DNA from 4 places in the Ruegeria sp. G2 genome. Region 3 is predicted to be linked to each of the others. Evidence: riboswitches for the same ligand, from Rfam matches in the RefSeq annotation. Region 3 holds a riboswitch; each other region holds the start of a gene.
What was found. A riboswitch is a leader RNA that binds a small molecule or an ion and turns the genes downstream of it on or off. The one in region 3 is predicted to bind cobalamin.

Region 1: another riboswitch for cobalamin. It lies ahead of ACR0DU_RS00310 (DUF1636 family protein); the one in region 3 lies ahead of ACR0DU_RS09095 (hypothetical protein).
Region 2: another riboswitch for cobalamin. It lies ahead of ACR0DU_RS12820 (hypothetical protein); the one in region 3 lies ahead of ACR0DU_RS09095 (hypothetical protein).
Region 4: another riboswitch for cobalamin. It lies ahead of ACR0DU_RS18035 (DUF4198 domain-containing protein); the one in region 3 lies ahead of ACR0DU_RS09095 (hypothetical protein).

Annotation. Positions count from the first base shown of each region.
Region 1 covers NZ_JBQFON010000001.1:64,430-72,295, forward strand. Annotated here, with positions in the region: gene cobN (cobaltochelatase subunit CobN) at 1-992, opposite strand, end outside; gene cobW (cobalamin biosynthesis protein CobW) at 998-2,053, opposite strand; gene ACR0DU_RS00310 (DUF1636 family protein) at 2,050-2,430, opposite strand; cobalamin riboswitch at 2,516-2,718, opposite strand; gene ACR0DU_RS00315 (NAD(P)-dependent oxidoreductase) at 2,864-3,811, shown strand; gene ACR0DU_RS00320 (glycosyltransferase family 2 protein) at 4,102-5,109, shown strand; gene ACR0DU_RS00325 (class I SAM-dependent methyltransferase) at 5,102-5,713, shown strand; gene ACR0DU_RS00330 (glycosyltransferase family 2 protein) at 5,808-6,806, shown strand; gene ACR0DU_RS00335 (hypothetical protein) at 7,101-7,697, opposite strand.
Region 2 covers NZ_JBQFON010000006.1:137,524-145,389, reverse strand. Annotated here, with positions in the region: gene ACR0DU_RS12840 (bifunctional 2',3'-cyclic-nucleotide 2'-phosphodiesterase/3'-nucleotidase) at 122-2,038, shown strand; RNA gene ffs (signal recognition particle sRNA small type) at 2,078-2,176, shown strand; gene rsgA (ribosome small subunit-dependent GTPase A) at 2,335-3,363, shown strand; gene ACR0DU_RS12825 (alpha/beta hydrolase family protein) at 3,398-4,255, opposite strand; cobalamin riboswitch at 4,377-4,597, shown strand; gene ACR0DU_RS12820 (hypothetical protein) at 4,685-5,092, shown strand; gene ACR0DU_RS12815 (protein-tyrosine phosphatase family protein) at 5,096-5,599, opposite strand; gene ACR0DU_RS12810 (DNA polymerase III subunit gamma/tau) at 5,770-7,530, shown strand; gene ACR0DU_RS12805 (YbaB/EbfC family nucleoid-associated protein) at 7,733-7,866, shown strand, end outside.
Region 3 covers NZ_JBQFON010000004.1:23,422-31,287, reverse strand. Annotated here, with positions in the region: gene ACR0DU_RS09115 (FecCD family ABC transporter permease) at 1-442, opposite strand, end outside; gene ACR0DU_RS09110 (ABC transporter substrate-binding protein) at 444-1,391, opposite strand; gene ACR0DU_RS09105 (ABC transporter ATP-binding protein) at 1,408-2,193, opposite strand; gene ACR0DU_RS09100 (DUF1636 domain-containing protein) at 2,190-2,546, opposite strand; gene ACR0DU_RS09095 (hypothetical protein) at 2,543-2,752, opposite strand; cobalamin riboswitch at 2,785-2,992, opposite strand; gene ACR0DU_RS09090 (catalase family protein) at 3,360-4,391, shown strand; gene ACR0DU_RS09085 (peroxidase family protein) at 4,410-6,062, shown strand; gene ACR0DU_RS09080 (ATP-binding protein) at 6,059-7,866, opposite strand, start outside.
Region 4 covers NZ_JBQFON010000011.1:18,399-26,264, reverse strand. Annotated here, with positions in the region: gene ACR0DU_RS18045 (acetolactate synthase large subunit) at 1-967, shown strand, start outside; gene ACR0DU_RS18040 (aldehyde dehydrogenase family protein) at 964-2,349, shown strand; cobalamin riboswitch at 2,462-2,664, shown strand; gene ACR0DU_RS18035 (DUF4198 domain-containing protein) at 2,795-3,580, shown strand; gene cbiM (cobalt transporter CbiM) at 3,587-4,198, shown strand; gene ACR0DU_RS18025 (cobalt ABC transporter permease) at 4,195-4,776, shown strand; gene cbiQ (cobalt ECF transporter T component CbiQ) at 4,776-5,558, shown strand; gene ACR0DU_RS18015 (energy-coupling factor ABC transporter ATP-binding protein) at 5,555-6,205, shown strand; gene ACR0DU_RS18010 (glycosyltransferase family 2 protein) at 6,283-7,530, opposite strand; gene hpaR (homoprotocatechuate degradation operon regulator HpaR) at 7,769-7,866, shown strand, end outside.

The DNA.
Region 1 (7,866 bases), on a different contig from region 3:
GACACGATGCCCGCGTTAATCCGCCCGTCGACCTCGGGCAGCACCACATGCATAGCGAGGTCGGCAGGCGAAAGCCCGCGTTCCGCCTCGGCCCAGGCTTTGCGGCGCGAGGTCGCGAGGGCGACCTGAAAGACGGGCACATTGGCAGCATCCAAAGGTGAAGTGCCTGATGCGCCCTTGCCCGAAAAGGAGGTGGCATTGATGATCGCCGAAGGTTTCAGCGCCACGATCGTCTCACGCAACCAGTCTGCGGCGGTTGGCGCTTTGAGCGATGGGGCGAACAGGCCAATGGCCTCGAATCCACGCGATCGCACACTGCGGATCAAAGCCGCGATTGGGGCAGTGTCGGCAGAGGTCAGGTAGGCCCGATAAAACGTGACGATAATGCGTTTTGCATCGCCCGAAAAAGCTGTGTCTGCCGGTATAACGCCACGATCCGGGCACCAGGCGCCGTAATCCGGTATGGACTTTGTCCCCATCACCGGACCGGCATATAGTCCCGCCGCCAGTGCCATCTGCGCGAGTGCGGCCTGCGCGGCAACCTCTCCGCCGGTGTCACACAGATGCGCCAAGCGCCGCAGGGTTGAGACGGGCAGGGTGGAGTACTCATCCAGCCGCGTATCTTCGCGCCCGTCCGCAGGCAGGACAGCCAGTGCGATCCCCTTGGCCTGTGCCAGTGCCAGAACCTGCTGCAAGCCGTAAGACCAATATGGCACGCCGCCAATCAGGCGGATCAGGATGCCTTTGGCCCCCTCAAGCGTCTGTTCGACATATGTATCGACAGAAAGGGGGTGTTTTAGAGCTGTCAGGTTGGCCAGCCGCAGGGTTGGCATGCGCCCGTCTGGCCCGCCACCGCGATGCCAGCCCGCCGCGAAAGCGCCAAGGTCGCTGTCGGAAAAAGACAGCACCACCAAGTCCGCCGGGCTCTGGCCCAGATCGGTTGGGGTCTCGGTTTCCTCTAACCCGTGGCTTTCGCGGAAGACGACGTGCATGAGTCTTACTCGGCGGCCTCGGTCACACCCACAAGGATATCACGGATTTCGGCCTCTTTGATATCATCATGCTCGGCGATAACCACAAGGCGCGAGCGGCGCTCTTCATCAGGTTCCCACGGGCGGTCATACTGATGACGTACCCGCGAGCCGACGGCCTGTACCAGCAGGCGCATGGGCTTGCCCTGAATCGCGGCATAGCCTTTGACGCGCAGGATGTTCAGTTCCTTTGCCAGGCGTTCGATCTTGGCGACCAGATCCAGCGGATCAGTCTGTTCCGGCAGTTCGACGATGATGCTTTCAAAATCGTCATGCTCGTGATCGTGATGACCATCATGATGGCTGGGACGCGCTTCCATGTCGTCCTCGGCGGCAGCTTCAAGGCCCAAGACAACACGCACGTCCACGACACCATCTGCGACTTCGACGACGGGTAGGGGGCGAGGGGCTTCGGCCGCGATGACCTCTTTGGCTTTGGCGACACCTTCGGGACCGGCCAGATCGGGCTTGGTCAGCAGGATGATGTCGGCGCAGGAGATCTGATCTTCAAACACTTCCGATAGTGGCGTCTCGTGGTCGATCGACTCATCGGCGAGGCGCTGGGCGTCTACCGCTTCGACATTGGGTGCAAACCGACCAGCGGCAACAGCTTCGGCATCGGCCAAAGCGATCACGCCGTCGACGGTGATTTTCGAGCGAATGTCTGGCCAGTCGAACGCTTTAAGCAGCGGCTTAGGCAGAGCCAGGCCCGAGGTTTCGATCAGAATGTGATCGGGGCGCGGCTCCAAGGCCATAAGCGCTTCGATCGTGGGAATGAAATCGTCGGCCACCGTGCAGCAGATGCAGCCATTGGCCAGTTCCATGATGTTTTCTGCTGGGCAATCCGGGATTGCGCAGGATTTCAGGATATCGCCATCGACACCCACATCGCCGAACTCATTGACTACAACAGCCAAGCGCTTGCCTTGCGGGTTCTGCATCAAATGCTTGACCAGCGTCGTTTTGCCCGAGCCCAGAAAGCCGGTGATCACGGTGACGGGCAGTTTTTCGAGATTGCTCATTTCAGCGCTCCAATCGGGGGAATACGGGCCGCGCAATTCTTGCGGAAGTGTTCGGGGCGTTCACGCCATTTGACCAGCCCGTCCTCGGTCTGAAGGTACTTGGTGGCACCTTCAATGATGGTTTCGACGTGATCGGTTTCGCTCAGATGTTTATAGACGAATGTCCATCGATCAGGTCCACCACGCAGCACGATAGAACAGCCTTCATCGCAGTTTGAAAGGCATTCTACTGCTTTCAAGGTGATGCCTTCGGGCAGGTCAGCCTGTTCTAGCGCTTTGTGCAGCAATGTGCCGGGGCGTTGGGCGTCGTCTTCGACGGGTAGGCCGCGACGACAGGTGGTGCAGACCAGCAGTTCGACCGGTGTGGTGTCGGCCATGTCTCTCATCCCCCCAAATCCTCTTCGTGGGGGACGGGGTTTCATGTGGGCTGATTAAAGCCCCACACCGGAACACCCCGTCCGGTTTCATCTTCGGGCGTTGGCAGGTCTCCCGGCTTGCGGATGTCAGAGCGGTGCTCTGTCGGATGTCCCGCCTTCCCGGCATTCGCCAGTGGCTTGGGCACCCTCTCCGGTCACGGTCGCGGGGGCGGCTGCGTTTGACGGAAATTCCGCTGACGCATTCCCTTTTCATCTGCTGCTGCAGACACCAACACTTGGCTCTTGGGACAGCATCACCCCCCTTGTCAAGCGAGTCTCGCTCAACTGTGCGTACAGGGGCAAAAAAGCGACCTCTGAGGGTCGCTGGACGGCATGACTTAGGTCAACAGGCGTGTTCGCATGTGCATCGAAAGACGAACAGGGAGAGCGTCATATGAAAGTAGGCTTCATCGGGCTGGGAAACGTGGGCGGAAAATTGTCGGGCTCGCTGCTGCGCAATGGGATTGACCTGACCGTTCATGACCTCAACCCTGATCTTGTGTCTGGTTTTGTCGCGCAGGGTGCGAAGGCAGCTGAAAGCCCCGCCCAATTGATGCGTGATTGTGACGCCGTGATTACCTGTCTGCCATCTCCTGCCGCCTCGGACGCGGTAATGCAGGAGATGCTGTCCGAAGTGACATCCGGTAAGATCTGGATGGAAATGTCCACCACCGACGAAGCGGAAGTAAAACGATTGGGTGCTTCGGTGATCGAACGTGGGGGGGCTGCAGTCGATTGCCCGGTATCGGGCGGATGTCATCGGGCAGCTACGGGCAATATTTCGATCTTCGCAGGCTGCGATCGGGAAACATTTGAGTGCATTCTGCCGTTCCTGACGACGATGGGGCGCCGCGTTTTGCACACAGGCGATCTGGGATCGGCCTCAGTGTTGAAGGTGCTGACAAACTATTTGGCAACCGCAAATCTGATCACTTGCGCCGAGGCTTTGGTGACCGCAAAGGCCGCAGGGATGGATCTTGGCACGACCTATGAGGCGATCAAAATTTCGTCGGGCACATCATTTGTGCACGAAACGGAAAGCCAAGTGATTCTGAATGGGTCCCGCGATATTTCATTCACCATGGATCTGGTCAAAAAGGACATCGGTCTGTTTCAGGAGGTCGCCGACCGCGCCGGGGTGCCGCTGGAGATAAACCCGGTGATGATGAAAATCTTCGACGACGGAATCGCACGCTACGGTGACCGGGAACTTTCCCCCAACATTATCAAACGCCTTGAGGACGCCACGGGGCTGGATATCCGTGCTCCGGGGTTCCCCGCGGAAATGCAGGATGATGAGCCGGAAGAGCCGGGTTACGAAGTGGTTCCTCAGAATCGGTAAAACATAATGTGCTGACGTTCAGGAAGAGTTTCGTTTGTTGATGCCACGGTTATCTGCGGTTCGGAGGTGGTTATTCGGATTGTCGCAGGAAAGTTCTGATCAAGTCAGCGGTTAACTCAATATTAGTTGGCGCTGAATGCATATTGAGTTCCATCATTTTCATCAGCCCCCCTGGGGGCCGGGGTGCGGTAGCCGGTTCTTCCTGGAACTTGCTGCGTTGGACAATTTCCGGAGGCTATTCTAAACAGATCAACAATAGTCCGATAATGGCACAGGCAAGAGTTTAACTTATGGGAAACGAGACCTTTCTCATCGTGACGACGATGAAGAACGAAGGGCCATTTATGATCGATTGGGTGGCTTACAACCGCGCAATCGGGTTCAATGATATTCTGATCTATACCAACGACTGTTCTGATGGCACAGATGTTATCGGTGATCGGATGCAAGCCTTAGGCTGGGCGCATCATGAGCGCAACAAGGTCGGACCACGCGCTGCGCCCCAGAACCGGGCTTTTACCCGATCTCGCAGTCATCCAAGTTATCAGTCCGCAAATTGGATTATGAGCCTGGATGTGGATGAATACGTCAACATCCGTTTGCCTGAAGGCAATGTTCAGTCACTGGTAGAGGCAAGCGGTGAAGCTGATGCAATATCGATCTGTTGGCGTATGTTCGGAAATGCCGGCTTAAATGACTTTGTCGATCGACCTGTCCCTGAGATGTTCTTTCAGGCGGCCACCGAAGACAGCTACCCCCATCACCGGACGAAAGGTTTCAAAACGCTATTCCGAAATAACGGCAAGTTTAGTCGGTTTCGCGCCCACCGTCCTCGGATCAATCCAGAGGACGCTCCAAATCCCGACGCACCGTACGAAGGGGTGTTGTGGAGAGATGCAGGCGGAAACCTCTACCCGGCAGATCAGGTGAAATGGAAGGCGTGGCGCGGATTCAGCCATGAATTCGCGCGTATTCACCACTATGCAGTACGAAGTACCGATAGCTTTCTTGTCAAACGTGAACGGGGCCGTACCAACCATGTTGGCCAAGACCAAGGTCTGAAATACTGGCTTGTTATGAATCACAACGACGTCGAAGATCGCTCGATCTTGGGCCACATGCCCGCCATGCATGACATCAAAGCCGAGATGATGGCTGATCCACAGTTGGCCGAGCTTCACCACAAAGCCTGCGAATGGCATAGTACAAAAGCCGCAGAGTTGAAGGCCAGACCTGATTGGCTCGATTTGGTTGAGGCCCTGCAGAATTCTCATATCGGAGAAGACGCCCATGGCTGAAACCGTATCCGCCGAAGACCGCCGCAAGAAACAAGCCCTGCAGCGCGAGCGGAAAGATGCGCTGAGGCGCGAAATGCTCAGGACAATGCCGCACGGAAAGCTCAGCATCGAAATCGGCGTCTGGCGGGGCGAGTTTTCGCGGATATTACTCGATGAATTGAAGCCTTCTAAGCTGTGCCTCATCGACCCATGGGGCGTGCAGCCCGACGCAGATGGTGGCGCATCTTTGGCCGGAGCGCGTAGCCAAAACGATATGGACCGCATCTATGAAGCGGTGAAAAACACATACGCCTATGAGATAGCGAAGGGTCAAGTTTCGGTAATTCGCGATTATTCAGTTCCTGCACTGCGCCTCTTCGAAGATCAGAGTATCGGTTTCGCCTATCTTGATGGCGACCATTCATATGAAGGGGTCAAAGCGGATCTGGATGCGGTATTGCCGAAGATGATCGAAGGCGGTGTCATCATGTTGGATGACTACCATCGGAGGGGATGGTGGAAAGATGGTGTGATGCGTGCCTTCCACGAGTTTTTGGGCGCAAACTCGGCGGGCTTGCGTCTTAAGGCGATCAAAGGCGCTCAGGTCGCGGTTCAAAAGCTATAGTCAATGAGCCAGTTTCATATCGAATTGGAGATGTTGGCACCCGAGAAGGACCTACAGAAGATGGCGCCACTTTGGTTCAACCGCAGGACTTGCAATGACTGACAGGATCGTTGTCTACACGACGATGAAGAACGAAGGCCCGTTCATGATTGATTGGGTGTCCTACTACCTGTCACTCGGCATCGACCATTTCCTCATTTACACCAACGATTGTGATGACGGCACCGATCTGATTGCAGAACGGCTCGGGGATCTGGGCATTGCAACCCATGTTGATAATCGGGTCAAGCCAAAGCAAAGCCCGCAGAACACGATGCTCAGGCGAGTTCGTTCACATCCGAGGTTTCTTGATGCGGACTGGACCTTTTCGCTGGACGTTGATGAATATCTGAACATCCGCCTTCCTGATCCCTCCATGCACAAGTTGCTGGAAAAGTTACAGGAAACCGCAGGAGAGCCTTTTGATGTTGCCTCTTTTGCCTGGAAGCTATTCGGTTGCGGTGGCGTCGAAGACTTCAGCGATATTCCAGTGGCTGAGCAGTTCTTTCTTTGCGATACCGAGCAGGGCTATTATTCGGGCGTTGCGGGCGGGCTGAAGAGTATAACGCGCAACAACGGGTTATTCACCCGATATGGTCCGCATCGCCCCAAAGGGGTTGCGCCTGAGCGCATGTCCGAGATCAGATGGGTTGATGGTGGGGGGCAACTTCTTGACCCCGAAGCTGTAACCTGGCGCGCCACATCCAACTACCGCCATGATTTTGCGCGTATCCATCACTATGTGACGCGTTCAATCGAGTCGTTCATGGTTAAACGGGATCGGGGTAAAACCAATCATATTCACGATGATCAGGCCGAATCCTATTGGAACAATATGAACGCGAATTTGGTTGAGGACCGGTCGATCTTGCCGCTTTGGGAAAAGGCTGCGGTAGAGCGGGAACGTTTGATGTCCGATGACCAACTGGCGTCCTTGCATGCCGCCGCGTGCTCCTGGCACGCGCAGAAAATTGTCGAGCTAAATCAAAGACCGGATTGGGTGGAATTCCGAGAGTTTTTGCACCGGTACAAGACCATGGGCCCCGGTCGCTGACGCATCTCAGGGCCGTAAGAAGTCTTCGACGGGGAACCATACAAAGACGCTGAGGCACAGCTTATTGGCAGGGCTGCCGGCGGCGTTAGCGCTCTTGGGTTCTATCAATCAGGGATGCAATACGGCACCGAACAGCGAGAGTGTTCCAACAAATGGGAGACGAGCGCAATCCTAACAGAAAAATGTTTCAAGTGGTCCGATATCAGCCCGTTTCCGAAGGAGCCGCCGTTGGTAGTTGCGCAGGGTTGAGTGGCCGGCCGAGTGATATCGCGAGTAGTTGCTTCTTCTAACAGTTCACTGCACGACAAACGACACAGTAACCCTCGTCCGCCTTTTATCCTCGTCCTGTATGGAGAGTCGCATCGTGTGCCGCCCAACCGGCAGTTCAGCCGAACGTGCGAGCAGGCGCGAACCTTCGACTGAGGCGTGCTTCATTATTCGTTTGGTTACATTGATCCATGCTGGACCCATACGATAGTCGATCCGAATTGACGACAAATCAACTGCCGTATCTCCTCTCGGGCTAATGTCTACATCAATATTGACAGGCGACTGGACAATATCCTTTTTGGGCGAATTGAAATTTACGAAGGGGCCATCGGATTGAGTAACGGTCAATCCTCGGTCTAGAGACTCAGTAATTTTAGGTTGATTGTCGAGTTCTGCCATTTCGGCTGGAGTAAGCAGGGAGAACGCTTCTTGCTCGCTATTTCGCGGAAGAAGACTCCATACGGAAAAGGCCAACACAAACAGTATTGCACCAATCAACAACCATCTCGCACGCACTACCCACACATACATCACCTTAAGCAAACCAGAATGAAACGAGACTATCACACAACGAGACAATATCTCAATTTGCGGGACTTGGTCTGAAATCGAGTCGCCCAATTATAGAGAAAAATGGGCATTGCGCATGGAATCACACGGCAAGTCTTGCGGCGCGATAAATGCCCAAATCGGGCTACATTTCCCCTATGTGACCCCAGAACAAGCATTTGTATCGCTCGGTCTGGGAAGGTCGTGTAAGCTATTGAGTTCTTTTGGAGGCGAGTACCAA
Region 2 (7,866 bases), on a different contig from region 3:
TTTGCGCAAAGGGCTGCCATGTCTTGACCACCGGTGCAACGGGGTATTCACAGATCAATATTTCTTACGCCGTCGAAAGACCGCAGCAATGCCTCGGAATTTGCACTAAATACAACTCATAGTGAAGTTTGCGTTACACAATCATCCAGAAGTAAAAATATTGAAAGCCGAAGTTTTCCCGCCTCAAAATCGAGATTTCAAAGGTCGCGCGCACCTTCGGATCCTGGCGACCTCTGATCTTCATATGCACATGACGTCATACGACTATTATGCCGATCACCCCGATCCTGATGTCGGCCTCGCCCGCACCGCAAGCATGATCCGGGTCGCCCAAGAACAGGCGGAACGCAACGGGGCGCTGGTTTTGCTATTCGACAATGGCGATAGCCTGCAAGGTACCCCGTTTGGCGACTGGGCGGCCGAAGCCATGCCAGCCCAACACCCTTTGCCCAAGGCGTTCAATATCCTGGGGTATGATGCAGTCGGATTGGGCAACCACGATTTTGGATTTGGACTAAAGTTCATCAATCGCATCGCAGGTCAGTTCGAGTGTCCGGTTGTTTGCAGCAACATGAAAAGCAACACTCCCAAACAGGGCTGGGTGTCCCAAGCAATTCTGCAGCGCACAATCAGTATCGGTGGAGAAGATGTTCCTATTAGCATAGGTGTTCTTTCTGTCCTGCCACCTCAGACCGCCCGGTGGGAGGCGCATATGCTGCGGGATGACGTGCAAATTGCCGATATCCTAACCGCAGCACAACGTATAGCAGCAGAACTGCGCAAAGATGGATGCGATTTGGTCGTCGCGCTGGCTCATTCAGGCCTCGGTTCGGCAGAGGCACAGCCAGAACTGGAAAATGCCGTTATTCCGCTTGCGGCCCTGACAGGCATTGATGCAATCGTTGCTGGCCATACACACCTGACTCTGCCGGGCGCGGCGCATGTCGGTTTGAAACATGTCGACAGCAATCGCGGACTTGTAAATGGCAAACCGGTGGTGATGCCGGGTTGGGCAGGCTCACACCTCGGCCTCATTGATTTGACTCTGGGTCGAGATTTTGACGGCTGGCACATCATCAAGAGCGAAGCCGAATTACGCGCAGTCAATCAAGCAAAATCGCCGGTGACCGATTGTCCCGAGTTGGCGCAGTTGTTTGCCCAAGGCCACACAGCAACACGCGCCCGCGCGGCCAAGCCCGTCGGCAATGTCCCACACCCATTACACAGCTATTTTTCGTTCTGCACCCCTGATCGTGGGTTGGCGCTTATCGCAACCGCTCAAGCTGCAGCGCTTCGGCCGTACCTATTGAATACCGAATGGGCAGACCATCCCGTCCTGTCAGCCGCCGCCCCGACCAAATTCGGAGGCCGCGCAGGAACTCGGTTTTATACCGATGTCCCGGCGGGAAGTATCTCGGTACGCAATGTGGCTGATCTGTGCGTGTTTCCAAACGAGTTGCGTGCCACTTTGATCACCGGAGAACAGGTTCGTGATTGGCTTGAGATGTCCGCCGGGCTGTTCAATCAGCTTTCGCTGAATGATCCAGTCAACCTCATCGATCCTCTGCGGGCGGGGTATTATTTTGATGTACTGCATGGCGTGACCTGCCGGTTCGACCTGTCTCAACCCGCTCGTTTCGATGCAACGGGACGGATCACAGATCCCGGCCATAGCCGCGTTCGCGATCTTACATTTCAAGGGCTGCCTGTCGCCGCCAATCAAAAGTTTGTTGTTGCACTCAACAATTATCGCGCCAGCGGGGGCGGTCATTTTCCTATCGACTTTCAAGCAGATCAGATCAACCTGCCGTCGCTGCGCATTCACGAAATCCTGTGCGATTACATCGCGGGAAGATCGCCCGTAGACCCATTGGAACAAGCTCCTCAGCCGTTTTCTTTTGTGCCGACCCAAAGCCGCGGAGCAATTCTGACCACCGGTCCCGGCGCGGACAAATACCTGGAAGAATTGGCGGATTATGATCCCCAGATACTGCCCCGTGATACCGATGGGTTTATGCGTATTCATCTGACCTTCTGACGGGTTGCCATTTTACAGCCGGAGGCCTATATCGATGTTCGAGAGGTTGGCGCGGGCGAGCGCCTCGCCAACCTGGTCAGGTCCGGAAGGAAGCAGCCACAACGAGCCCCGCTTGGGTCGATGTCCAACCTCTCACTTTGAACCCATTAGCCGTAGGAGGGCGTTTATGATTGTAGCAATGACCCTTCGGGCAGACCGGTTCTGATTCTTTTATCCAGCTGACTGCCTGAATACCTCACCTGCGAATGCGCGTTCGCCATTCGACAGGATTGTTGTTTCTGATCACAGGCAGACACATGTCACTTTCCTTATCGGACCTCGGATGGTCCTCTCACTTTGCAGCTCAGCATGCGGCTGAGCCGTCTCTTCTCCCCTTTCGCATCGCAGCCGTTCACCGGGATCGGTTGATCGGGTTGAGTCCAGAAGGCGAGACTCCCCTACTCTCCCCAGACCAATCGACTGGTGCTTTTGCGGTCGGAGATTGGGTGCTGACCGATGAAAACAAACGCATTCGCAGTGTTCTGGAACGGCGCAGCCTGCTGCAGCGCCGGGCCGCGGGCACAGACGCCGCAGCACAGTTGATCGCGGCCAATGTGGATGTGCTGTTCATCGTCAGTTCCTGCAATGCCGACTTCAACCTGCCCCGACAAGAGCGCTATCTTGCGCTGGCCCATCAGGCAGGCAGCTATCCGGTGATCGTTCTGACCAAGTCGGACACCTGCGACAACGCAATTGCTTATGTCGAACAGGCCCAGTCACTGGCCCCGTTTCTGACAGTTTTGGCCGTAAATGCCTTGGATCAGTCCGATATCGAACAGGTCCTGTCGTGGTGCCCGAAGGGACAGACCAGCGCCCTGGTCGGATCGTCTGGCGTTGGCAAGACGACACTCGCCAACGGGATGACTGGACAGGATCAAGCCACCGCAGGCATTCGCGAAGATGATGCGCGTGGCAGGCACACAACAACAGCACGTGCGTTAAATCGAATGAGCAACGGAGGTTGGTTGATCGATACACCCGGTATGCGTGCGTTGCGCCTGCTGGACGCGCAAGAGGGTGTGGACGAGGTGTTCTCGGACATCTCGGACCTGAGCCTGAACTGTCGATTCTCTGATTGTCAGCACGACACCGAGCCCGGCTGTGCGATACAGGCTTCAATCGAATCCGGTGCACTTGATCCCGCACGGCTGGACCGATGGCGCAAGCTGCGTCGCGAAGATCAGCACAATTCGGCTTCGGTGGCACAGGCACGCGCACGCGATAAAGCGTTTGGAAAAATGGTGCGCAGCGTGATGCACGAGAAAAAATCCCGCAAGGGACTTTGACCATTCTGGGCACCGGTTACCGGTGCCCAGCAGTTCAGGCGATCAACCGGGGCCAGACGGCAGCGTTTCGCCGGGCAAACGCGCCGATATGGCCGACTTCAGATAACCCGAATTCATTTGCCGAAAGCGAATGGCGCCGCGCGCCAGAACCATAGAGATCGGCAAGCCGCCAAACCGCCTCGGGGGGCACAACCTGATCATCCTCAAAGGCGAATATGTCAACTTGCTTGCCCATGTCGGCCCAGCGGTTTGCCGGCAAGGTGTTTCCGATTTCGGGTACATAGCTTTGAGGCGCTGTGCACCATTTGCGCCATTGCCAGTAAACTTGGGAAGGCAGATTTGTTCCAAAACCCAAAGCCTTTCCAGGCAAATACCCGAGCGCATGTACCGCCAGGGGCGCATGACCGTACCAGAACAACGTCGCCAAAGCGCGGTAAGGCCAAGGATGATCCCTCAGCGTTACCAGGCCGGAACAGACACATATCATCCTGTCGATCTGATCGAAATCGGGTTGGACCGGACCAAACATCCCGCCCAAAGAATGCCCGATACTCCAAAGCTTGGCCTGTGGAAACCTCCGCCGCATTTCGGTCCGCGCAGCCGGAATGTCGATCAGCGCCCAATCCGCCATGGTGACACGCGATTGCTTTTGTGAGCCTGTCAGAGAGTGACCAAAATCCCTGTAGTCATAAGTCAGGCAGGCCATGCCGTGCGCTTCTGCAAGCCAACTTGCGAAATGTTGGTAGTAATCTCTGGGCACACCGGTTGCGCCGTTGATCACAACAACTTTGTCCGGTTTTGCGACTGGGTGATAGAGCCGTGCCGACAGTATTGCCGGGCCGGACTGAAACTGAATGTCCTCGGTGACAACCGCTTGCTGTATGTCCAACATGGTGCCCTCTGAAATCAACTGAACCGATCAGTTCACCCAAGGCGCGCCGAGTCAAGGTTGACGTGGCTGGACCGTGCGTCACATGCCATGATCAATCTTCTTGACACCCGAACGATTGTACCGCTAGCGATGACGTGATGGTTCTCGCGCCCAACCGGGCCGGGATGAAAAGGGAACACGGTGCGGTTCTGCCCGGATAAACCCGGAACGAACCCAGTCCGAGACTGCCCCCGCAACTGTAAGCGGAGAGCGATGTCGAAATGCCACTGGCCTTGAAGGCCGGGAAGGTCGGCAAAGCAATGACCCGCAAGTCAGGAGACCTGCCATCAAAACGAAACTGAAACTCGGGCGGGGTGTCCGGGCAGGGCAAGACCGCATGCATGCTGTCCCTCCTGATTGATGCCCCTGCCCTGCGCGGAGGGCGCATGAATGATCTGGAAGACCAACACGCATAAATTCTCGGCAACAATTTGCCAACGGACCGGGAAAAACTGCCCCGCTTTGGCACGAATGGCACGGGCACTGGCCACTTCGGTTGGAAAAGCTGGCCCCACGACCACCGCAGGATTCGGAATCGAAGGAAGCTGCGATCTGACTCATTGCGCCAGTGGATGCACCGCCCGATTTCGCTCCGGTCCGGAAGAAACCCGAGTGTTCTGTGATGCCGATTCAGACGTCGCGATCGACCATCTGGACAGCTATGCAGACCTGATGTTTGGCACGGACTCGCGCCCCATCCCTGCAGGCACCTTGTCCCGACCGCCGTGCGCAATGCTGGAAGTGTTAGCCCTGAGCGGAAACACTCGGGCGCAGGCTGAATACCGTCCGTCGGCCTGATCGCTATTCGGCTACCAGGACACTGGCAGGCGCAGTCGCCCAGCGCAGCTGCGCGTCGGTTTCAACTGCACATGGGCGTAAGGCTCGCAACCTTTTCAATGCCTCGTCCGGGTGCTCTCCACACTCGACCATCAAGCGCAATACAGCCATACCAGAGCGGCCACATCCGCCTTTGCAGTGGATTAGTACTCGGCCTCCACCCGACAATGCGTGGCGAGCAGACTCGCTGGCATCCGCCCAGCGCATATCAATGTCGTTGCAGGGTATACCGTAATCCTCGACTGGCAGATGAACCCAGCGACAAGCGCGGCTGCGAACATCGGCCCCAAAATCCCTGGCGCCATCAAGGATCATCTCGACCTCGGTGGTCATTGACAGAATAAGGCCGGGCTTCCATCCGGTAACCGCATCAAGATCACCGGAATAGTCTCCTCCTCGCCCTGGCATTGAGGTTAACGCAAGCGAGCCCCCGCCCACTTGAAGTGCATGGATAACAATCTGAGCCATTCTACGCTCCCCCCGAAACGCTGATCAGAAAATCTTTCTGGCTGGTCTTAGACTGTACGATATTAACCGCGTCGGACGGCAATCCAAAATGAAAATCCTCGCGGCTTGCTGTGGACGCGGGCAGCGGGGGCCTCTACGCTGCGGCGTAACTCGAATCCGACAGAGCAGACATGACCGATACGCCAAGCCCCGCCTACCAGGTTCTTGCCCGCAAATACCGTCCTGAAACCTTTGCCGATCTGGTCGGTCAGGACGCGATGGTACGCACACTGAAAAACGCGTTCGAGGCGGACCGGATCGCCCAGGCCTTTATCATGACCGGCATCCGTGGCACCGGTAAAACAACCACAGCCCGGATCATCGCGAAGGGGATGAATTGCATCGGGCCTGATGGCGAAGGTAAACCCACCACCGAACCCTGCGGTCAGTGCGAGCATTGCGTCGCCATCATGGAAGGCCGCCACGTTGATGTGATGGAGATGGACGCCGCCAGCCGGACTGGTGTGAACGACATCCGTGAAATCATCGACAGTGTCCGCTACCGTGCCGCCAGCGCACGCTACAAGATTTACATTATCGACGAGGTCCACATGCTCTCGACCAGCGCTTTCAACGCGCTGCTCAAGACGCTTGAGGAACCACCCGAGCATGTGAAATTCATCTTCGCCACGACCGAGATCCGCAAGGTCCCGGTCACGGTTTTGTCGCGGTGCCAACGTTTCGATCTGAGGCGGATCGAACCCGAAGATATGATCGGCCTGTTGCGCAAGATCGCTGAATCCGAGAAAGCGCAGATCGCCGATGACGCATTGGCGCTAATCACCCGAGCCGCCGAAGGATCTGCCCGTGACTCAACCTCGCTGTTGGATCAGGCGATTTCGCACGGTGCAGGTGAAACCAGCGCAGATCAGGTGCGCGCTATGCTTGGGCTGGCGGATCGGGGTCGAGTGCTGGACCTGATGGACATGATCCTGCGCGGTGATGCGGCCAGTGCTTTGACCGAACTTAGCGGACAATATGCAGAAGGTGCTGATCCTCTGGCAGTGCTCCGCGATCTGGCTGAAATCACCCATTGGGTTTCGGTGGTCAAAATCACCCCTGATGCCGCCGAAGATCCAACCGTTTCGCCTGACGAGCGCGCCCGAGGCCAACACATGGCCGAAGCGCTGCCAATGCGTGTTCTGACCCGCATGTGGCAAATGCTGCTGAAAGCTCTGGAAGAGGTCTCGGCTGCACCCAACGCCATGATGGCCGCAGAAATGGCTGTGATCCGCCTGACCCATGTGGCCGACTTGCCAAGTCCGGAAGAACTGATCAAGCGCTTAAAGGATGCACCTCCCCCCCCCAATCCCGGGCCGGGTTCGGGTATCGGAGTGCCAGGCCAGGCGAGCGCTGCGCCACAGGCCTCTGCCCGACCGGCCTATACCTCTTCGGCCATCGGTGGGAATGCAGGCGGATCGAGTGCAGCTCTGGCTCAGGACGTACAGGCAGCACTAGCGCGGTATCCCACTTTTGAACATGTGGTTGAATTAATCCGTACCAACCGGGATGTGAAACTGTTGGTCGAGGTCGAAAACGGGGTACGCCTCGTGTCGTACCAACCGGGACGGATCGAATTTACCCCGGCCGACAATGCCCCGACCGATCTGTCTCAACGGTTGGGTGCATCGCTGCAACGCTGGACGGGTAACCGTTGGGCAGTATCGATTGTCTCAGAAGGCGACGCTCCGACAATTGCGGAAGTTCGGGATGCTGCTGATCTGGCTCTCAAAGCCGAAGCGGAAAAGCATCCACTGGTGCAAGCGGTTCTGAGTCATTTCCCGAAAGCGCGGATCAAAAGCATCGAAACAGCCGAGCAACGCGCTGCTCAGGTCGAAACTGAAGCCCTGCCCGAAGTAGATGACGAATGGGATCCGTTCGAGGAAGACTGATCCTGTAAGCGATCTCCTCAATCCAGCCAAGTGCTCCCGTTCCCGCCGCGGCTCCTCGGCTGACGCCGACGATCCTGCCCGGGCCAAACGGGAGGAAAGGTCTTGTCAAAGGTCTTGACGACGGGCGGGAGTGTCCTGACCTCTTGTGTCGCGCGGTTACGCTTCGTATCTAGGCCTCAAATCGAGTGACAGGAGATTACCGATGCTTAAAGGACTCGGCGGCCTGGGTGACATGGCCAAAATGATGAAATCTGCACAGGACTTGCAGACCAAGATGACCGAGATGCAGGAAGAGCTGAACAACCTGATGGTTGTCGGTGAATCGGGCGCCGGCCT
Region 3 (7,866 bases):
CACTTGTGCGCAAACCGTGAACCAGCGCCAATACAACGCCCGACGCGACGAGCCCTCCGCAGAAGGCGGCGAGCGGCAGTGTCCAAAAACCCAGCACATCTCCGGTTACGGTGATGACAAACACCGCACCTGCGGCGGCCCCCGAAGACAAGCCAAAAAGAAAAGGGTCGGCAAGATCGTTGCGAGTCGTGGTTTGTAGGACGACGCCAACGATACCAAGTCCGGCGCCTATCACAGCGGCGAACAATGCACGGGGCAACCTGAGATCAAACACGATCCGGTGCATCGGAGACATTTCGCCGTCGTCGATACCCGTGCCACGCATAATAGCAGTAAATGTCTCAGACACCGGGATCGAGGTAGTTCCGTAAATCGTGGAAACCAGCACAAGGGCGGCCAAAATAGCCGCCCCCAGCAGAAGTGTTAAGCCAAATCGGCCCATATCAGTTGAGGCCCGGATGCATCGCTTGAGCCATTTTCGAGATCGCCTCAATATTTGCGGGGCCAGGTGTCAATTCTTCGTACCGCAAGCCGATCCAACGCTCATTCTTGACGGCATCTGTCTGCGACATCACCGGATGCTCTTGCAGGAATTTGAAGGTATCTGCTGCGCCGTTGCCGGTCTGATAATCCAGCAGCACCAGGAACTCGGGGTTAGATGCGGCCACGGCTTCCCAGGAACTACGCCCCCAGCTTGTATCCATGTCATGGGTGACATTCTCACCACCCGCCGCAGCGATCATAGCATCGGGAATGGCAAACTTCCCAGCAGTGAACGGTGCATCCGCCGGACCATCCAACAAGAAAACTCGAGGCTTCGGCAGCTCGGTCGTTTGCGCTTCGATCGCGGCCAAATCGTCTTTCCATTCACTCACGAGCGCCTCGGCCTTGTCCTCGACCTGCATAACCTTGCCAAGACGCAGAACATCGTCAAACAGCAGGTCCATGCTGGACTCGGGGCGATCCTTGTCCAAATGCACACAGCTTTCGGTCAGGATCATGGTTTTGATCCCGAAGGGTTCCAATGTGTCTGGTGTCACATCCCCACCCGGTTTCATTCCATAATACCAGCCCGCGAAAAACAAATCTGGGTCCGCTGCGACTAGGTTCTCAATAGTGGGGTATTTCGGCGCGAGCTCCGGAATGTCACCCCGCAAGGTATCGAATTCCGGGCTGGTCTTGTACCAGCCGGTGATCCCGGTGAGGCCGACGATCTTATCCTGTAGCCCCAAAGCAAAAGCCATATCCGTCATGTTCATGTCATGCACGACCAACCGTTCCGGCAACGTCTCAAACACAAGAGGTTCGCCGCAATTGTCCACGGTGACTTCCTGCGCTGCAGCGCTGCTTGCAATGGCAGTGACCAAAGCCACGGACCAGATGTGTTTCATCAATATTCTCCTGAGTTTATGTAGAAACAGTGGTTCTTCGGATATCAAGAGCCGGTATCACGCGACCCTCATGGTGAAAGCACAGATAATCCACGCCAAAGGTTTCACGGACCCGTTCGGGCGTCAGAACTTCGGCGACCGTGCCAAATCCGGTCAGGCGCGTGGATTTCATCAAAGCAACATGTGTGGCGAATTCAGGGATCATGACCAGATCGTGCACGATCATTACCACTGTGACCCCAAGATCGGCGACCAGCGATAGCATCCGCCCCTTTGCGTCTGGGTCCAGATGATTGGTGGGTTCATCGAGAAACAGCAATGAGGGGTTTTGTGCCAAGGCGCGCGCAATATGAGCCCGCTGACGCTCACCCCCAGAAAGCTGAGCCATCCGCTTGTCCGCCAACATGCCTAAATGGGTGAGGTCTAATATCCGGTTCAGTTCGCGCGCATGATCTTCGGCCGAGCGATCTGCGCGTATGGGGATCTGACCCAATGCCACATAATCACGCAGTGACAGGCGCCCGTCAGGAAATTCCTGCTGGCTGACAACGGCTATCATGCGGGCGCGTTCTTTTGCGGATAGGTGCTTGAGGCTTTGTCCATTCATACGCACATCCCCCAATGCCAGTGCCTCGGCACCACAGAGTAGATTCAAAAGCGTTGTTTTACCTGCCCCGTTCGGACCAGCGATCGCAAGAATAGCGCCCTCGCCCAAGGCGAACGACACGCCTTGCAACAAGATATCTCCGTTAAGCGCGTAATATTCCAGATTTTCGGCAATCAGAAAGCTTTGCTTGGTCATAGCGCTTCCTCAAACTCAATACGCGGCAGGCGTGAGAGAGTTTTTGTGAACAATGCCCTTGGCCGATCAGTGGCATTTGTCCAACCATCGCCAGTGCGCAGATACTGATGGGCAAATTCAACGATCGCGTCCAAATCTTCATCTGTAGAAATGTCACCAAATAGATATTGTGCTTTGCCACGGGCCTGAAAGCCGATGGTGATTGGCCTTTCACAACCCGCCATACAATTCACAGAGCGGATCACAAATTCCCTCGGCAATCTATGCTTCAACGCCTGGGGTACTTTGTCTGCACTTTCGCCACTTCTGCAGCTCACGCAGACAAGAAGGATATGATCAACACTGTTCGTCATCTCGCCACCGTATATTGCGCAATTAAGGTTCTTGCAATGTTATATCGTAACGCTTTGAATATTCTGAACACCGCTTTAGGCACCCCGCGTCGGCGGTTCACGTTGTCGACAATGTATTGATCAGCGATTTTCACATTTCTCACTCCGCTTGTTTCCAAGCGCAGACGGAAGCTGCCAGTCGTGTGCACACGTGTGAAACGTGTCATCAATACCTCCTTCCAGGACGCCCCGCCCCGGGTTGGTTGAACAATTGATGGCAGGTCTCCTGACTTGCGGGTCTGCGCTTGGCCAACCTTCCCGACCCTTGGGGTCAGTGGCTATTTGGCATAGCTCACCGCTTACAGTTGCGGGGGCAGTTACGGAATTGGCGCCGCTTGGCATTCCTCACCGTATTCCCTTTTCATCCCTCTGACGTATCGTTGGGAACCATCTGCTGCCTGAGTGCCCGAGATCAAGAAATGCGTCAATAACTTTCTCCAAGCTTAAGTCTTCGAAGGTAAGCCAACGCAACACTAGCGAATACGGCGCCAACCGTGTCCGTTTTGAAGTCGTAAATCGATGGATCCCACCCTACCAACTATTGACCGGTATACTTCATTCTGACGCGAAAACGGCTGTTTGAGATCGAAGGGAATGAGGCAATAAGGCTGCCATAAGTCACTTCGTTTGAAAGAAAAACCAAAAAGGGTTAATCTGCGGGCATTTAGAAGGGGCTGGCTGTCGGATATATTTGTAGAGGTTAATTATTGCCTGGGCTTGCTCGGGAAAGGGGGTTCGTTGACACATTCTTTGCCAAACACTTCACCTGAAGACGTGGTTGACGATATCATCGATCAGAATTTTGAAGCGATCGCGAAGTGGAAAGGTCGAAGGTTAAGAGCGCAACATGGGCGCAGCCATGGATGTGTCAAAGCCACTTTCACAATCCGGGACGATCTGCCGGAAAGGTTGCGCCATGGCCTTTTCGAAAAGGCAGCAAGTTATTCTGCAGCAGTTCGCTTTTCCAACGGTGCGCATCTGGACGATCGTAAAACCGATGCCCATGGAATGGCGGTCAAACTATTTGATGTGCCGGGCACCAAACTGATCGACGCCGAGGCACTTTCACAACTCAACATCTCGCAAATCAGCGATGAGTTCGACTTTGTTCTTGTCGATCGGGACACTTTTCCCAGCTACCTTTCCGACGATTATGAACGGCTAAGCAGCCTGATCGCCACGCTGCAAGCCCTCCAGCACGCGGCAAATAAGCGTCGCAGCTGGTCATTGAAGCTGATTGCTCGAGGGTTCGTGGCCCTGTTTCGCGCATTTGCCACGCAAAAAGGCAGGCGACATCTTCAGACTGCGAGCGATTTTGCCTCGAACTACATGCAGTCGCCATTCGAGTCGCATTTCTGGTCAACGACGCCCTATCGGCTGGGGGTTGACCTGACAGTACGATACCTCGCCCGCAGCGTTCGACATAAGGTAGCAACCAAACCGGTGGACGAGCATGACGGCATCAGCCTGAAACTCCGTCAGGACGTCGCCAGTGACGGCAATCGATTTGAGTTCTGTATAATCGAACCACCGCGAAACGATAGCGACTTCGATCCGCTCGATAACCGCGTCAGATGGGCCTGCGATCCACAGCCGGACGCACCACTTGACCCGTTTCATCGCACGGTTACACCCATCGCAGATATTACCATCGAAAGAGATGCAGAATTTGATCCGCTCGATGGTGATACCTTTTCATTTTCGCCATGGCGTGTGACCGCCGAGCACAAACCTCTGGGCCCGATCAACGAAATCCGGCTTAAGACTTATCTCAGCCTCGCCCGCGCCCGTTTTCCAAACCGATGATCAATTGGAGCCATTTAGATGCTGAATATTGATGATCTTATCAATCTTGGGTTCAAGATCGCACCACGCACGACAAGCTATATCTCAGCCATGAGGCTTGCGAATGCAGCGCGGGTGCACCGGCCGCGGCCCTATACATTGGGTGCGGACTATACCAGCTGGCCGGGCGTCTATTCCAACCGCTGGATTGGTCGTCACACACCGCCCGAAGATCCTTCACCGATCCTGCCATCGGAAAGTGAAGTGGCCGACTTGTTTCGCCGCAGAACTCAGATAGATGGCAGCCCGCTTACCTTGTTGTGCCCGCAAGGCACGACCGTTCTTTTCATCTCGGTCGCGCAATGGTTCACCGACAGCTTTCTGCGGACCTTCGGGCCAACCGGACCGTTTGATCAGACTGATTCAAACCACGAAGTCGATTTATGCCAGATCTACGGATTGAACGATTTTCAAACTGATATGCTGCGCGAAAGAGACCCTGAATCAGGCGAAATGACCCACCGACTGGCGTTTCGGATGGACGACAATGGCGAGATGTGGCCGCCGAAGCTGTTCCAGAAAGATCAATCCGGTGGAGTTAAGCTGGCCCCGCCATTTGATGGCAGTCTCGCCGAGGGTGATAATGCGGCGCGGCCCCTGCATGATCCGTGCAAGCTGCGCAACTCCTTGAAACGCGCACATCCCGAGCTGACGTGCCAACAAGTCGATCAAAGGCTGCTTGATTTTCACGCAACCGGCCTGGACAACGGCAACGGCACGATCGGCTATAGTGCCATCAACACATTGATGATGCGCGCGCACAATACATTTGCCGATCTTCTCTGGCGCGAGAAACGCGGCACCGACGGTTGGGATAAAGAGCGCGTGTTCCAAACCACGCGATGCACTCTGATCGCGCTGCTGATCAAGCTGGTGATTGAGGACTATATCAGCCACGTGGCAAACATGCCTTTTCATCTGCCGGTCGGCGTCAACCGCTGGCAGCGTTGGCATCATTCAAACCAAATCGCGATTGAATTCAATTTGCTGTACCGTTGGCATTCAATGATCCCCGAGCGTTTCATCATCGACGGCGCTCAGGTCGAGCCGACTGGATTCCGGTTCAACCCTCGCCTCGTCGAACAAACGGGACTTGAGGAAATGATCCGCTCTCTCTCGCGCCAACCCGCAGCCAGGATATCGCTGCGCAATACACCTGATTTTCTGTTCGAAAGGCCTGCAAAAGGTGTGCCCTCACCGGTCGAAGCAACGATTGCCCTTACACGCAAAGCACGACTTCCCTCGCTGAACGCCTATCGTCATCATTTTAAACGTCGAGTACACTCGAGCATCGCGGATCTTGTGGGGGATCAGCCCTTCGCCGACGAGCTAATCGCCGACCTGAGCAGAATGTATTGCAATGTTGACCGGATCGAGTTGTTTCCGGGCTTGTTCGCCGAGCAGCACAAGGGGACCGTCATTATGGGTGACTTGATGACGTCAATGGTGGGGTATGACGCGATCACGCAACTCATGAACAACCCAATGGTCTCAAAGAACCTGTACTCGGCCAAGACCTTTTCGCAAACGGGTCATCGGCTGCTGCTAAAAACCTCTTCATTTGCGCAGGTCGCTGAATTTGTTGGTCTGAATCTTGCCCCGGATGACTGTGCATTGGGCCGAAGGCGCTAGGCCGAAACCCCGGCATCATTCAGCTTGGCAAGACGTGCAGCAATCTCAGGGTCAACTGGTCGCAGACGGGCCAGATCTTCTAATGCTCGTTTCTCATAAAGAGCAGCTCCCTGATCACGGGCCACCTGTATCGCCCTTCGGCACGCGGCCTCGGCCTCATCAGAAGCGTCTTCCTGCTTTGCCAGCAGCGCAGCTCTGATCCGGTTGAGCTCGGCTTCGTAATTCCGCTCTCCGGTTCGATCCGCAAATCTTAAACCAGCATCAACTGCTTCCAGACCTTGTGGGATTTGACCAAGCGCGAGAAAGCCACGCGCAAGTTCAGTATGGACAAGAACACCTGCCGCCTTGGCTCCAGTTGCATGCATTTTTTCCCAGGCCGATTGCAGCAAGGCGACGCCCTTTGCCGGTTCGCCCGAACGTATCGACGAACCCGCGAGATGCGCGGTTGCAACCGCGTTGTAATATGGGCCAACACTGTCTCGCACGATCTTTGCAAAAGTCTTTGCCATATGCGGATAATCCGGATGATCGGTCTGCATGTAGATCTCGGTCTGCCAATGCATCGCATTTGCCACTGTCAGCGACTGCCCCAATGCCCCTGCAGCATCAACCGCACTTTTGGCGCGAGCCAAAGCACGTTCAGTATTCCCCAGGAAACTGTCGACCAAGGCAGCCATGCTCTCGATCTGTAACATCGCCGCGACATCCGGATCGTTTCCTGCCTCAGCAGCGTGTGCTTCGGCGTGCAAAGCTGCTTTTTCCAGCGCAGTCGCCGCAGCTATGAACTGTCCACGCGGTGCAAGCGCTGATCCACGTATGTAATTGCCGACCATGCACGTATGGTGATCATCATGGGCATCGATCATCGCCTGTCCCCAATGCTCGGCCTTGCGATAATCCCCTTTGACCATCGCGGCGGTAAAGAGACCCCTGCCGGCGCGCACCAAAGTGCGGCGATCTCCGAGTTTCTTGGAAAGTTCAAAGCTACGGTCGAAGGCTGAAATTGCAGAAACCGCGCCATATCCGATCCGGACGCGTTCGGCGGCTGCAAGTAGAAACTGCAAGGAAAGTTCTGCCTCTTCACGATGTTCGGCAGGTAGTTTCTGCAGCAACCGCAGTCCGTTTCTAACGTGCTGCGCACCTTCTTGATTGGCATGACGACGCAAGTTTATGCGAGCGGCTTCGATCCAGGCAGCTACGGCTTTGTCGGGCGCGCCTGCCAACTCCCAGTGACGTGCAATCTGTTCCGGTTTGCGGGCCGCCTCCGGCTGTGCGTTCAGGGCTTCGGCTGCGCGTCGATGTAAATGCGCACGCCGGTCCCGTACAAGGCTTTGATAGGCAGCTTCGCGGACAAGTTCGTGCCTGAACCGCCAGGCCCCGCTCGCATTTTTCCCTGTACCCGGCAGGTGTTGCAGTAAACCTGTTGAGGCAAGCTGGTGTATTGCCTCATGAGCTTCGGCTTCTGAGATGCCGCTGATATGCGCCATCATAGGTACGCCAAATGTACTACCTATGACTGCCGCCTCGACAGCTGTACGGCGCAATTCACCCACTTCGTCTATTTGCTGCGCCAATAGGTCGTGAAGTGTCGCGGGAATGGCCCCCAGCCCACGTTCGGGTGAAGCTGCCATAGCAGTCGCGCATTCTTTGATGAAAAGAGGAATGCCGTTCCCACGGGTCACGATCTGCGCCATGGTTTCATCACTAAGCTGCGCATTTGATGCGGCACCGGCCAAAACCGCAGCGGTGTCATCATCCAGCGGTGATAGTGCAGTTATCTGCAGCGAAGGGATGCTTTCTTCCA
Region 4 (7,866 bases), on a different contig from region 3:
CCCATTTTTCAATACTCAGATGGGTAAGGGTGTCGTGGATGAGCGGTCCGAACTGTTTTTGGGCACAGCCGCTCTGTCGGATGGTGATTATCTGCACTGCGCCATCGAACGCGCTGATCTGATCATCAATGTGGGTCACGATGTTGTGGAAAAACCACCGTTCTTTATGGAAGAGGGCGGCACCAAAGTGATCCATGTTAACTACAAGGCCGCGCAGGTTGATCAAGTTTATTTCCCTCAAGTTGAAGTGGTTGGTGATCTGGCGCAATCCATCTCCAAATTGGGTGAGTTCCTGCAAGGACCTTTGGAATTTGACCGAAGTTACTTCCAGCGGGTCAAAAACGAGACCGATCTACACACATCAGAAGGCGCTGATGATCCGCGTTTTCCGGTCATCCCCCAGCGGTTTGTAGCTGACACACGTAAAGTCATGGGGGACTGCGATATCATCGCTTTGGACAACGGTATCTACAAAATTTGGTACGCCAGAAACTACCAGGCCTATCAACCCAACACGGTTCTGCTGGACAACGCGCTTGCGACCATGGGGGCAGGCTTACCTTCGGCCATGATGGCAGCGAAGCTATATCCTGAGCGTAGGGTTATGGCCATTTGCGGTGACGGAGGGTTCATGATGAACAGCCAGGAGATTGAAACCGCCGTTCGTCTTGGCCTCAATCTTGTTGTTACTGTTCTGAATGACAGCTCGTACGGAATGATCCGTTGGAAGCAGTCGCATGCGGGGTTTGATGATTGGGGATTGGAATTTAAGAATCCTGATTTTGTGCAATACGCTAACAGCTATGGTGCTACGGGTCATCGGGTCGAAAGGACAGAAGATCTGGTGCCTACCTTTGAAAAAGCGTTTGAAGCAGGTGGTGTGCATCTGATCGACTTGCCGGTCGATTACAGTGAAAACCAACGCGTTCTCATTGATGAGCTTGCGGCGAAGGTCTGTCTGATATGAGTAATGTTGTTGAAGTTCTGAACCCGTTTGATCTTGAGAAAATCGGTAGTGTCGAGGTTAAAAGCTGGAACGATATCAATGTCATGTTGAATGTGGCACACGGTCTGCACCGTGATCGAGGCACTTGGTTGCCTGCTTACAGGCGGATTGAGGTTCTGAAGAATACAGCTCGGATCATGTCCGGCCGCGCGGAAGACCTTGCGATGCTAATCGCCAGCGAAGGTGGCAAACCCTTGATTGACGCGCGCATCGAAGTGACGCGTGCCATTGATGGTGTCGAGCTGTGTATCCATGAGATCGGTCAGATGGCGGGTCGGGAAATACCGATGGATCTGACGGCGGCAGGATCGGGTCGGATTGCCTTTACACAGCGTGAACCTATCGGCGTAGTGGTTGCCGCAAGCGCGTTTAACCATCCGTTGAACTTGATCGTACATCAGGTGGCGCCGGCTGTGGCCACTGGATGCCCGGTCCTCGTCAAACCGGCACTTGATACACCACTGTCATGCGAAGCATTTGTCGACATCCTGTACGAGGCTGGCCTACCAAAGGAGTGGTGCCATCTGACGATTTGCCAAAATGATGTAGCTGAACGGATGATCACGGACGCGCGTGTCGGATTCTTTTCTTTCATCGGATCGGCACGTGTCGGTTGGATGCTGCGCTCGAAGCTGGCGCCGGGGACGCGATGCGCGTTGGAGCACGGCGGAGCGGCGCCAGTTATCATCGATGAGACAGCCGACATTGATGCCATGATTCCCTTGTTGACCAAGGGTGGATTTTATCATTCCGGTCAAGTTTGTGTCTCGGTTCAGCGTGTTTTTGCTCCATCAGGGATGGCGGAAACGGTCGCTCGAAAGTTGGCAGAAGCCGCCTCAGCGCTGAAGGTGGGTGATGCCCGTGACGCCAGCGTGGAATGTGGGCCACTGATCCGTCCGGGTGAAGTTGATCGAGTAGAACAATGGGTAGACGAAGCGGTTGCGGGAGGTGCCCGCGTAATGACAGGGGGTAAACGGCTGGGCCGAACGACCTATGCTCCGACTGTCCTTCTAAACCCACCCGCTGATGCGAGCGTGTCCACCTCCGAAATCTTCGGGCCGGTCGTTTGTGTTTATGAATATGATGATCTTAGTGCTGCATACGAAGCTGCAAACGCTCTTCCTTTTGCATTTCAGGCGTCGGTCTTTACCAAATCCCTGGATACAGCAATGCATGCCGTGCGGTATTTGGACGCCACGGCCGTCATGGTGAACGATCATACTGCTTTTCGGGTCGACTGGATGCCATTCGCGGGTCGCCGTCAATCAGGGTACAACACCGGCGGTATCGGCTACACCATGCATGACATGACGCAAGATAAGATGGCTGTAATACGGCTGTGAAGAAGCTGTCAGGATCGATCCGATGCTGGTCGAGCGAATGTGGGTACTCTAATTTCGCAAATGGCCCGCTTAGTGACGGAAACGATTGTTGACCGTGCTTTGCATGTTCTGGCATGAACACGCCATGTTCGGTTCCGGGGGATTCCCCTGGAAGCAATAGGGAATGTAGTGCGGTGCTCTTCGCGCCAAATCTGCAACTGCCCCCGCAACTGTAAGCGGCGAGCGCGGCTGACAATGCCACTGGGATATCCCGGGAAGGCCAGCATAGCGCTTTGACCCGCAAGTCAGGAGACCTGCCGAACACGCGCCCTCGGAAAGGGTGCTCATTGTCGGCGACGGGGTGTGCGCCTTATCCGTTTGTCTCGGTCGACGAACGGACGCGGGCCTTCCCCAAGTCAAAACCAAATATGTGCCGGGGAAGGCGCGACCTGAGAAGGACTGAGTTTTGAAGAAATTGCTTTTGGCAGCAGCAGCTGCTGCAGTGATGCCTGCGTTTGCGAGCGCTCATTTCCTAATGGAATACACAGAAAACACGATGATCGAGCGACCCGGTGATGTGCCGGTAAAGCTGATATTCTGGCACCCGTTTGAAGCTGGTCATGTGATGACGCTTGAAAAACCGGAAGAATTCTATGTGATCCACAGCGGCAATAAAACCGATCTGCTGGACACATTGGAAGAAACCACATTTGACGGCCCAGACAACAGCGCCAAGGCGTTCAAAGGCTCGGTCCCGGTGAAGCGTTCGGGCGACTATGTGGTGGTGACCGTTCCTGCGCCTTACTACGAAGAATCTGAGGATATTTATATCCAGCAGATCACCAAGGCCTATCTGAACCGAAATGAACTGCCCACCGACTGGGATCAGCCGCAAGGTCTGGCAACAGAAATCCTGCCGCTTAACAAGCCCTACAACATCATTGCTGGCTCAACTTTCACGGGTCGCGTGCTGAGCGATGGCAAACCAGTTGCAGGGGTCGAGATTGAGATCGAATACATCGCCGCCGCCCCTGACCTCAAAGGCACGGGCGCCGCTGCACCGACGGTGTCACCGCTGCCAGGTGGTGCGCTGGTAGCGATTTCGGACGAGAATGGCTATTTCAGTTTTGGTGTACCCAAAGCCGGTTACTGGGGTTTCGCCGCTTTGGGCTCTGGTCCGAAAACCGAGCATGAAGGTAAAGAGCTGAGCCAGGATGCCGTGATCTGGATCCGCGCCTGGGATCTGGAGTAAACCCTTATGCACATTGTAGATGGTGCTCTTTCGAACCCTGTCGTAATCGGCGGTGCGATCGCTGCTGCAGGCGGGATTGCAATGGGGCTGAGGTCGCTGGATCTGGATCGCATTCCCACAGCGGGTGTTCTGTCAGCCAGTTTCTTCGTTGCTTCGCTGATTCATGTGCCGATTGGCCCATCTTCTGTGCATCTGATCCTGAATGGCCTGGCCGGGCTTTTGCTCGGTTGGGCCGCCTTTCCGGCTTTGTTTGTAGGGCTGCTGTTACAGGCTGTATTCTTTGGATTTGGCGGATTGACTGTGCTTGGGATAAATACGCTGAATATTGCCCTTCCGGCGGTACTGACCTGGATGATCTTTGGCCGCCTCATCGCCCGAGGCTCGGCCATTCAGGGGGCGATTTGGGGCGGTATCGGGGGGGCGTTCTCAATCGCAGCCACAACCGCGTTTGTTGCCATTTCGCTGGCGATGTCCGGTGACGCGTTCCTGCCTGCGGCCAAGCTGGTGTTTTTCGCCCATATACCGGTTATGGGCATTGAAGCCATGCTTACGGGGTTTGCCGTGATGTTGGCGCGCAAGGTGAAACCGGAACTGTTCAAAAAGGCGGTTTTAACATGAAACAACTGGTTGTTATTGCCACGCTGATGCTCACACCGATTTCGGCCCTCGCACACAAGGTCATCGCGGGGGTTTTCCCCGCTGGCGAAGCGATCGAGGGTGAGCTGGGGCTCTCCAATGGCGATATGGCAAGCGACCAGGAAGTTTTCGTCTACGGCCCCGATGGTGCTGAACTAGGTAGCACCGTTACCGATGGGGACGGGTTCTTTTTGTATATCCCCACAAAACCTGTTGCGCATACCTTCAAGGCCGATCTTGGCGCGGGCCATGTGGCTGAAGTGACCATGTCCGCAAACGAGGTGGCCGAGATCATGGGAGTTGCCGCTGAGGTTGCGGAGATCGGCGCTCAGCCTGCGACTTTTGCAAGCGTTGGAACCGTGATGGTTGCGTCTCTGTCCGACCAAGAACGCGCCGCGATCGCTAAAGTGGTGCGTGACGAAACCCGCCCCCTGCGCCGAGAAATTGCCGCCTATCGCGAACATAACGATATGCAAAGTATTTTGGGGGGCATCGGGTATATCGTTGGTCTCTTTGGCATCGGGTTCTATTTCGCCGCGCGCCGGAAGATGGCCGCCTGATGGCACATGCACTGGAACCCCAGGCCAAAACTCTGGCCGAGGCAGGTGGGAGTGAGCCCTACGGGGTGATCGCGGATTTGGATCCGCGGATGCGCATCGCGATAACATGTCTCTTTGCCGTCGTCACCGTTGCACTAAGTTCAATCCCGTCATTATTGACCGCGCTTTCAGTTTCGATCGGGCTGTTGCTGATGTCGCGTTTGCCCATTCGCAGAACTCTCAAACGTATGGCGATGATGGACAGCTTTATCATCTTCATGTTGGTGCTTTTGCCATTCTCCATGCACGGAGACACCATGTTCACCCTCTTTGGATTTGCGGCAAGCTGGCAGGGGTTCTGGAAAGCCATTGAGATCGCGCTGACGGCAAACGCCGTGATACTGGCGCTGATGGTCCTGGTCGGGTCGATGGAGCCTGTCACATTAGGTCATGCATTGCACAAACTTCGCTGCCCGGAGGTGCTTGTGCATCTGTTGATGTTCACGATCCGCTATATCGAGGTGCTGCGCGAAGAGTACCTGCGTCTGTGCGGCGCGATGAAGGTCAGAGGTTTCCGTCCGGGCACCAACTGGCACACCTATCGCAGCTTTGGTTATCTGGTCGGTATGATGCTGATCCGCGCCATTGAACGTTCCGAGCGCATTCTGGACGCGATGAAGTGCCGAGGGTTTTCGGGCCGGCTTCTGTTGTTGCAAGAATTTAACCTGACCCGACGGGATTATTGGTTTGCCACGATGATGTGTGCGATTTGTGTCAGCCTTCTCATTCTGGATTTTCAATGACGATCCTTGAGCTCGAAGACATTTGCTTTTCGTACCCGGGTCAGGCCCCGGTACTGGACGGGGCTTCACTGCAGCTTGAACCTGGCCAGCGATTGTCGATTGCAGGTCCCAATGGTTCAGGAAAATCCACACTATTTCGCATTGTCCTTGGCCTTCAAGCGCCCTCTTCTGGGCGCGTGAACATCTTTGGTAAGGATAGGTGTGTCGAGGCTGACTTTCACGAGGTTCGCCGCCGTATAGGATTGGTGTTCCAAGACCCTGACGACCAGTTGTTTTGCCCGACCGTGGCGGAAGATATCGCTTTTGGCCCGCTCAATCTTGGGCGCAGCACGACCGAAGCGCTTGCCATCGTTGACAAAGTGCTGAGCGATCTGGATTTGATGCATCTGCGAGACCGTATCACGCATAAACTTTCAGGTGGTGAAAAACGGTTGGTGACCCTTGCCACCGTACTCGCGATGGAGCCTGAGGCGTTACTATTGGACGAGCCGACCAACGCGCTTGATGCCAAGAATGAAGCACAGCTTCTGGAAATTTTGCAGGGATTACCTCAGGCAATTCTATTGGTTAGTCATGCCCCTGCGTTCCGCCTCTCGTTGGCGCCCGAGACCCTCGAACTCCGACGTGGGCAGCTTGTAACGGTGTGAGGCTGATACGCTGCGATCGGATGCCGCGCGTTGGCAGTAACCATCAGATCCAATGGAATAGGCAGATCAACCGAAAATCATGTTGGTTGGTTCAACGCCATTAGATCGGGATTGGCAGAGACATTCCCTCGTTCGGGTAGAACCGCTGAATGACGCGAGCGATTGCCCGCAATCATAGACAGCAAGAACCCGGAAAAAAACGTTTGCACCCCAATAACAATCATCGTGAACGCAGCGATCAAAGTGCGCATCTCGTTCAATGCCGCAAAGTCCGAGGCAATCCAGCCAGAGGTGATAGTGGCTGCCCAGATCAAGCCGCCAAATGTCAGGACAAGCCCGGCCAGAATCCAATATTGCAAGCGCGAATATCCCAACAAGACCCGAGCGCGTTCTGTTGGCAGTCGCAGTCCATCTCTATAGCTGCACATCAGTGCCGCCATCCACAGCACCACCGTCTGAAAGGCCAGGACCATGGCCGCACTCGCCGCGACGGCCCAGTGATCGCCGATCCTGAAGCCACCGATCAGCGCCATTTCCTGATCTCCGCTAAGTTGCAATAGAACGGTGATTGCAAATCCTGCGAGGAACAGGACCAGTGCAGGCACCAGAAACAGCCAGGTTGGGCTGAGCAAAAACATGTATATCAGGTGCCGAAGCCCATCTCTCCACGGATTCAAATGTGGTGCCCTACCGCGTCCGTCAGGGGACAAGGTTACAGGAACCTCGGCTATATTCAGCTTCCGCAGCACAGATTTCAGCAGCATCTCGGAAGCAAATTCCATCCCGGTTGAAGATAGGTTGAGCCGCTCCAATGCCTCTCGCCGGATGGCGCGGATGCCACAATGGGCGTCACCGATACCAGTGCGAAACAAAATTCTAAGAATGCCCGACAAGGCGGGGTTGCCGATATAACGGTTCTTCCAGGGCATTGCGCCGGGCTTGATTTCGCCACGAAACCGGTTGCCCATGCATAATTCGGCACCATTCATCAACTTTTCGATCATCGGAACCGCTTCGACGAAATCATAGGAACAATCGCTGTCGCCCATCACCAGATAAGTGGCGTCGCTTGCGGCAAAACCACCAATAAGGGCAGCGCCATAACCGCGTTCTTGAATGTTTACGACCCGGGCACCGGCCTTTTCAGCTAGGGCTTGACTGCCGTCCGTGCTGCCATTGTCTGCAACGATTACTTCGCCTGATATCTGGTATCGCTCAGCGAGTATCTGCAAGGCTTGTTGCGCTCTGACTACACAGGAAGAAATCGTTGCCGCCTCGTTCAGGCAAGGCATAACGATAGCGACCGAGTTTTCGGCTGGCACCATAGTTCAGATAGCTCCCAATAGCGGATCGTAACATCAACAATAAAAGATAATAGCCATAATAGTGTCCAAATCGTGGCCTTAACTGGCCGCAGTTGGAACATTTCGCTTGAAAGGGCTTGCTGGAAATTCTCCGAAGCGGCGGGCGCTAGTTACAGATAAATCTACAATAACAGGCACGGTCGCAGGAACTTGCCTTGTTAAACTTTGCAAACCAAGAATTGACGATTAAGAAGGTCATATGAATACTCAGTCTCATACCAAAAGTACCGCCCGATCTCTTCCAATTGCGCTTTTGCGCGCGCGTGAAACTGTTATGGCACCCATCCGGGATATGCT